2 linked regions of the Longimicrobium terrae genome follow. The protein of the gene in region 1 interacts with the protein of each later gene in a pairwise test. Links are inferred from orthologs where the notes say so. Each region holds a gene or a part of one and is shown on either strand. Other genes may lie near its edges.

What was found.
Region 2: the proteins of thrS (region 1) and rplA interact in binary tests that used the Escherichia coli proteins (3 or more experiments, as listed by UniProt). The link is inferred for Longimicrobium terrae from one-to-one orthologs.

What each region holds. Positions count from the first base shown.
Region 1 is NZ_JACHIA010000009.1:134,529-138,332, reverse strand. Bases 476-3,365 are described here. They hold thrS (threonine--tRNA ligase), read left to right. Parts: upstream 476-934; coding sequence 935-2,797; downstream 2,798-3,365. Other genes in these bases: HNQ61_RS15690 (hypothetical protein), read right to left, coding at 3,010-3,186; HNQ61_RS15700 (glycosyltransferase family 4 protein), read left to right, coding at 476-759. Also shown: more of HNQ61_RS15700, read left to right, coding at 1-475; HNQ61_RS15685 (TonB family protein), read left to right, coding at 3,573-3,804. UniProt on the Escherichia coli protein: Catalyzes the attachment of threonine to tRNA(Thr) in a two-step reaction: L-threonine is first activated by ATP to form Thr-AMP and then transferred to the acceptor end of tRNA(Thr). The rate-limiting step is amino acid activation in the presence of tRNA.
Region 2 is NZ_JACHIA010000001.1:333,501-336,817, forward strand. The notes cover bases 75-2,860. They hold rplA (50S ribosomal protein L1), read right to left. Parts: upstream 1,923-2,860; coding sequence 1,227-1,922; downstream 75-1,226. Other genes in these bases: rplL (50S ribosomal protein L7/L12), read right to left, coding at 203-583; rplJ (50S ribosomal protein L10), read right to left, coding at 693-1,223; rplK (50S ribosomal protein L11), read right to left, coding at 2,191-2,616; nusG (transcription termination/antitermination protein NusG), read right to left, coding at 2,640-2,860. Also shown: more of nusG, read right to left, coding at 2,861-3,191; preprotein translocase subunit SecE, read right to left, coding at 3,200-3,317. UniProt on the Escherichia coli protein: One of the primary rRNA binding proteins, it binds very close to the 3'-end of the 23S rRNA. Forms part of the L1 stalk. It is often not seen in high-resolution crystal structures, but can be seen in cryo_EM and 3D reconstruction models.

The sequences.
Region 1 (3,804 bases):
ACGGGCAAGGAGTGCCTGGACCGCGGGCTGCCGCCGTCGCGCATGCACGTGGTGCCCTGCGGTGTGGACGTGGAGCTGTTCGGCGCGCCGCGCGACCGGCGCGCGGCGCGGGCGGAACTGCTGCGCGCCATCGGCGAGTCCGGCGCGAGCATTCCGGAAGACGCGCTCATCCTGGTGAGCGTGGGGCGGCACCAGGAGCGCAAGGGATTTCAGTGGTTTACCGACACGGTCATGCCGCGGCTGCCGCGCGACGTGGTGTACCTGATCACCGGCGAGGGCCCCATGACGCCGCGCATTCAGGAAGCCATCACCCGCAACGGCGTGCAGCGCAACGTGCGCATGCTGGGCAAGGTGTCGGAGTCCATGCTGACGACGCTGTACGGCGGGGCCGACCTGTTCGTGATGCCCAACATCCCGGTCAAGGGCGACATGGAGGGATTCGGCGTGGTGATGCTGGAGGCCGGGCTGTGCGGAATGCCGGTCGTGGCCGCGGACCTGGAAGGGATCAGCGACGTGATTCGCGAGGGAGAAAACGGGCACCTGGTGCCCAGCCGCGACGCCGAGGCGTTCGAGCGGGTGATTCTGCGCTACCGGGCTGACCGCGCCCTGGTGGCGGAGGCGTCGCGCCGCGCGGCCGCGTACACGGCCAGCCACTTCTCGTGGTCGGCCATCGCCGACACGTTCGTCCGGCTTCTGGGCCAGCACACGCGAACCACTACCGGCACCGTCCCGACGAAGCTCGCCCGCGCGGCAGGGTGAGCATCCACTCGTCGTACATACAGGCCGCCTCCCGCAACGGGGGCGGCCTTTCTGTTCGGCGGATGAGTGGCGCGGGGCGGTGCAGGCCGTTAATCTCCCGGTTTGCTGACGGAAATCGACAGAAATCATCACGGCCCGCGCGGGCCGCACACGATACAGGACGGAGAACGCTCACATGACGGATTGGAACAGCTGGCTGCAGGAGCGCGACTGGCAGCCCGTGGCGCCCGACGAGTTCAAGGCGCTGCCGAATGACGAAAAGCTTCGCCGCATCCGCCACTCGTCGGCGCACGTGATGGCGACGGCGCTGCGCGGCGTGCGCCCCGAGGCCACGTTCGCCATCGGGCCGGCGACGGAGCACGGCTTCTTTTACGACGTGCACGTCGACAGCCCGCTGACGCCGGAGGAGCTGGCGGCGGTGCAGGAGGGGATGAAGGACGTTTCCAAGCAGCGGCAGAAATTTGAGCGCGCCGTGGTTCCGCACGCCGAGGCGGTGGAGTTCATGCGCGACCGCGGCGAGCGGTACAAGCTGGAGATCCTGGAAAAGCTGGCGGACCAGACGGTCACGTTCTACCGCAACGGCGACTTCGTGGACCTGTGCGCCGGGCCTCACGTGCCCGACACGAGCTTCTGCCAGAACGTAAAGCTGCTTGCCGCCTCACCGGCGCACTGGCGCGGCGAGCAGAACCCGTCGCTGCAGCGGGTGAGCGGCACGGCGTGGGACAGCCGCGACGCGCTCAAGGCGTACCTCGCCTTTGTGGAAGAAGCCAAGGCGCGCGACCACCGCGTGCTGGGCCAGGCGCTGGACCTGTTCTCGTTCCACCCCTGGGCCGCGGGCGCGCTCTGGCATCCGCGCGGGCTGGTGGTGCGCAACGAGCTCGCCCAGTTCTGGCGCGGGCTGATGCCGGAGTACGGCTATCAGGAGATCATGAATCCCGTGCTGTACAAGCCCGACCTGTTCCACCAGTCCGGGCACTGGGAGCACTACCACGAGGACATGTACATCGTGCGGGACGGCGAGGGCGAGCCCGACTGGCTGCTGAAGCCCATGAACTGCCCCGACACGATGCTGTACTACAAGACGCGCTCGCACAGCTACCGCGACCTGCCGCTGCGCATCGCCGAAAACCAGGTGCTGCACCGCAACGAGGTGACGGGCGCGCTGCACGGCCTGCTGCGCACGCGCAGCTTCGTGCAGGACGACGCGCACATCTTCATCACGAACGAGCAGGTGCAGGACGAGATCCTTCAGGTTCTGGAACTGGTGGACCGCTTCTACTCCACGTTCGGGCTGGAGTACGTGATGAAGCTTTCCACGCGCCCGGAAAAGTACATGGGCGAGCTGGAAACGTGGAACGCGGCCGAAGCGGCGCTGTCCGCCGCGCTCACGGCGGGCGGGCGGGAGTTTTCGGTGGATGAGGGCGACGGCGCCTTCTATGGCCCCAAGATCGACATCAGCATCCAGGACAGCCTGGGCCGCAAGTGGCAGTGCGGAACGATTCAGCTGGACTTCCAGCTGCCGCAGCGGTTCGATCTGGAGTACACGGCGCAGGACGGAACGCGCCAGCGCCCGATCGTCATCCACCGCGCCATCTTCGGGTCAATGGAGCGCTTCATCGGCGTGATCGTGGAGCACTTCGCGGGCGCCTTCCCGCTCTGGCTGGCGCCGGTGCAGGCCGTGGTGCTCCCCATCTCCGATGAGAAGCACCTGGATTACGCGCGCGAGGTGACGGCAAAGCTGCGCAAGGCGGGAATCCGCACGGAACTGCAGCAGTACGAGTCGCTCAACTACCGCGTGCGGCAGGCGGAGAAGCAGAAGGTGCCGTACATCCTGGTCGTCGGCGAGCGCGAGCAGGAGCAGGGCACGGCGGCGGTGCGGCGCCACAAGGTCAAGGAGCAGCGGGTCGCGCCGGTGGATGAGGTGATTGCCGAGCTGGTGGAAAAGATCCGCACGCGCGAGCTGGATGTGCACCAGCCGACGATGTCGGCGCGCTTCCAGGAAACGGCCGCCGCCACGACGACGGACAACGCGTACTGATCCAGCGGTTTGCGGCGCCCGCGCTCGTGTATGGCGGGCGCCGCGAATGGACTTCGCGCGGAGGACGCAGGGTGGCGGGGGAACGCGGGGATGGCCATCCATCCTCGTCTCCCGCCACACCGGATACATTTGATCGAACAGAAGAGCCGCCTCCCGGATCATCCTCGGGAGGCGGCTCGTCTGTTACCTATTCCCCATTCCCTGCAGTCCCTCTAGTCCTCCCGCAGCATCGCCCCGTACCGCCGGTGAAACGCCGGTGCCAGACGACGGCAGAAATCCTCGCTCGTTCCGCCGCGCGCCTCAAACCGGCGCATCAGCGCGCACTGCAGCGCCAAGTACGCCTGAAACCGCGTGGGCGAGCTCTCCAGATATGTACGGATCAGTTCCATTTTGATTCATTTCCTTTCCACATCCCACCGGGATGCGCACGCCTGAAAGGCACCTCGCGTGCCCGGCGCATCCGCCCGCGGATCTGCCGAAAGTCCTTGGCGCAGCTTCGTTTGACCGCATGGATCACCCTTTGGTTGTCATCGCGCCTGTCGCGCGCGGGGGACAGGCGGTGCACACCGTACGGGACAAACGCCGCACGGGTTGCGCGGGGTCGCCACGGCGTACGAAATCGTTGACCCTGATGCGGACGCGTACTACTTTGCGTATCCCCATCTGAACTGCGCCAGTCTGTTCCCCGCCACGCGGCGGACAGCCAGGCCCGCGTCAAACCCGCGCCGCCGTTCGCCTGGCGAGCCGCGTCGATCCTCCCATCCCGGACGCCTTGATGTCCAGCCCCGCCCCCATCGTTCCCGGTTCGCTGCTCGCCGACCGCTTCCGTGTGCTGGAAGTTCTCGCCGGCGAGGGCAGCGGCGCCGTGTTTCGCGCCATGGATGGGCGCGCGGAGCGAGAGGTGGCGCTGCGCATGATCCCGCTGCCCGCGTCCGCGGAGGAGCGGGAGCGCGGCACGCGGCAGGGCAAGCTGGCCGCGCGCCTGCTTCACCCGAACGTGGCGCGAA
Region 2 (3,317 bases), on another replicon or contig:
GTGCGTGGATTCGGAATAGCGCAAACGACCCCGACCGAATGGATTCGGCGGGGCGGCGTACCGTCCGTCGGAAAGAATCTTAGGGTCCTGCTCGTCATGGCCAGCCGGGCTGAAGTGACCGGGAGAGGACCCGGGCGGCAGGGCCGCCCGGTGTCCGCGGACCGGCATGCGGGCGATGCCCGCATGCCGGACCCCCGGCCGACTACTTCAGCTCGACAGTCGCGCCCTGCTCGACCAGCTTGGCCTTCATGGCTTCGGCCTCGTCCTTGGTGGCGGCTTCCTTGACGGTCTTGGGAGCGCCGTCCACCAGGTCCTTGGCTTCCTTCAGGCCCAGGCCGGTCAGCTCGCGCACGACCTTGATGACCTGGATCTTCTTTTCGCCGGCGCCCATCAGGACGACGTCGAACTCGGTCTTTTCTTCCACGGCCGGAGCAGCCGGGCCGGCCGGGCCGGCGGCCATGGCCACCGGGGCAGCCGCGGTCACGCCGAACTTCTCTTCAAAAGCCTTCACGAACTCCGACAGTTCGATCACGGTCATGTTGCCGATCGCGTCGAGCAGCTCGTCACGGGTAAGCGTCGCCATCTCAGGGCTCCTTGGTATCTAGCGGTTCGTACAAGAATCGAAAATCGGGTTCCGGCGCGGGGCCGGTCACAGTCCACACGTCGCGGCGAACCGGGGCTCGCCGCGGCGGTCAGGCCGAAGCCTCTTCCTTCTGCTGCCGGAGCTGGTCGACCGCGCGGGCGAACCCGGCGATCAGCTGGTTCATTCCGCCGGCCAGACGCGCCATGGGCTGCTGCAGCCCGCCGGCGATCTGGGACAGAAGCACTTCGCGCGACGGCAGGTTGGCCAGCTGGCGCACCTGCGCGGCGTCGAATGCCTGCGAACCCACCACGCCCACCTTGATGGCGGGACGGTCGCCGAACTCCTTGGCGAAGTCGGTGATCACCTTGGCGGCGGCCGCGGCGTCGCTGCGCCCGATCACCACCCCGGTGGGTCCGTTGAAGAACCCGGCGACGTCGGGGATTTCAAGCCCCTGGATCGCCCGCTTGGCGAGCGTGTTCTTCACCACCACGTACTCCACGCCTTCCTTGCGGAGACGCGCCCGGAACTGCGTGATCTGCTTCACGCTCAGCCCGGTGAAGTCCGTCAGGTAGAACCCGCTGGCGCCGTCCAGCCGCTGCTGGAGCTCGGCGACGACGACGTCCTTCTCGTCTTTCTTCATCGCTCAGCCCCGCCGGTAAAGGTTGGCATCGACCGTGACGCCGGGGCCCATGGTGCTGGAGACGGTGATCCCCCGCACGTAGGTTCCCTTGGCCGCGGCCGGCTTGGCCCGGATGACCGTGTCCATGAAGGCGGTCAGGTTTTCCTCGAGCTTGGTGGGCTCGAAGCTGACCTTGCCGATGGGCACGTGCACGTTGCCCGTGCGGTCCACGCGGAACTCGATCTTGCCGGCCTTGATCTCGCGAACAGCCCGGCTCACGTCCATGGTGACCGTCCCCGCCTTGGGGGTCGGCATCAGGCCGCGGGGGCCCAGGATGCGGCCGAGCTGGCCCACCTGGCCCATCATGTCGGGCGTGGCGACGCAGACGTCAAAGTCCAGCCACCCGTCCTTGATCCGCTGAACGTACTCGGCGCCCACGAAATCGGCGCCTGCTTCCTCGGCCTCACGCGCGCGGTCGCCCTGGGCGATCACGAGCACGCGGGCGGTCTTCCCCGTACCATGGGGAAGGACGACGGCTCCGCGAACGATCTGGTCCGCGTGCCTGGGGTCCACACCGAGCCGGACGGCGACCTCGACGGTCTCGTCAAACTTGGCGAAGCTCAGCTCCTTGACGAGGCTTACGGCCTCGGTGGGCTGAAACGTGGTACCCTCGGGCACACGGGCCTGCGCGTCGCGGAACTTCTTCCCGTGCTTTGGCATGTACCCCCTCGGGCGAAGTTGAACTGGAGTCCTCCCACCGGGCCTTCGCCGGGCGCCCCGGTGGTTCAATGGACGGGAATCAGGCCGCGTCCCCGAAGGGACGAAAGGGCGGGAGACCGCTTTCTGGGCTCCGGCCGGATTCCGCTTCTCCCGCCTCCGGCAGACACCGGGCTTTCACGCGGCGGCTGTCGTAGTGAAAGAAGTGCCCAGTGCTCAGTGCCCGGTGCCCAGCAACTGGGCACCTGGTACTGGGCACCTGGTACTTCTGTTATCCCTTGACTTCGACGCCCATCGAGCGGGCCGTTCCGGCGATCTGGCGCATGGCGCCCTCGACGTCGGCCGCGTTCAGGTCGGGCATCTTGGTTTCGGCGATCGTGCGCAGCTGCTCCTGCGTGATCGTGCCCACCTTGGTCTTCTTGGACGAGGCGCTTCCCTTGTCCAGGCCCACGGCCTTCTTGATCAGCACCGCCGCCGGAGGCGTCTTGGTGATGAACGTGAAGCTGCGGTCGGCGTACACCGTGATCTCGACGGGAATGATCATTCCCGGCTGTCCCTGGGTGCGCGCGTTGAACTGCTTGCAGAACTCCATGATGTTCACGCCGTGCTGGCCCAGCGCGGGGCCGACGGGGGGCGCGGGGTTGGCCGCGCCCGCGGGAACCTGGAGCTTGATGAATCCGGTGACTTTCTTCGCCATCTCAGCCTCTGATCAACGTCCGCTCAGAATCCGCGGAGCTGCGTGTAGTCCAGTTCGATGGAGGTGGGCCGCCCGAAGAGGGAAACCTCGACCTTCACCTTGCCCTTTTCGTGGTCGATGCCCTGAACGGTGCCGCTGAATTCCTTGAACGGTCCGTCCGTTACCTCCACCACCTGTCCGATGGTGAAGGGAATCAGCACCACCGGCGCTTCCGCCGCGGCGGGGGCCTCGACTTCCTGGCCCAGCACCTTGGCCAGCTCCTCATCCGTCAGGGGCTGGGGTTCGGAACCGGTGCCCAGGAACTTGATCACGCCCTGAATGCCGTTGATCAGGTGCGAGTTGCGCTGGTTGTACACCATCTTCACCAGCACGTACCCCGGGTACAGCTTGCGGGTGACGGTCACGCGCTTGCCGTTGCGAAGCTCCACCTCTTCACGGGTGGGGACCATCACTTCCTGGATCTGCTTGTCTTCGGGCTCGCCCAGCTCCTCGTCGATGCGGCGCTGAATGAGGCGCTGCACCTTGTTCTCGTGCCCCGAATAGCTCTGGATCGCGTACCACTTGGCGTCTGCCATGGGTTCACTCAGCCGGCGAACAGGGACGTGAGCACTTCAAGGAGATTGCGGATCCCGAAGTCGATGACAAAGGTGATGGCCGCCATGGCGAACATGAACGCCACGATGATTCCCGTGGAGTTCTGC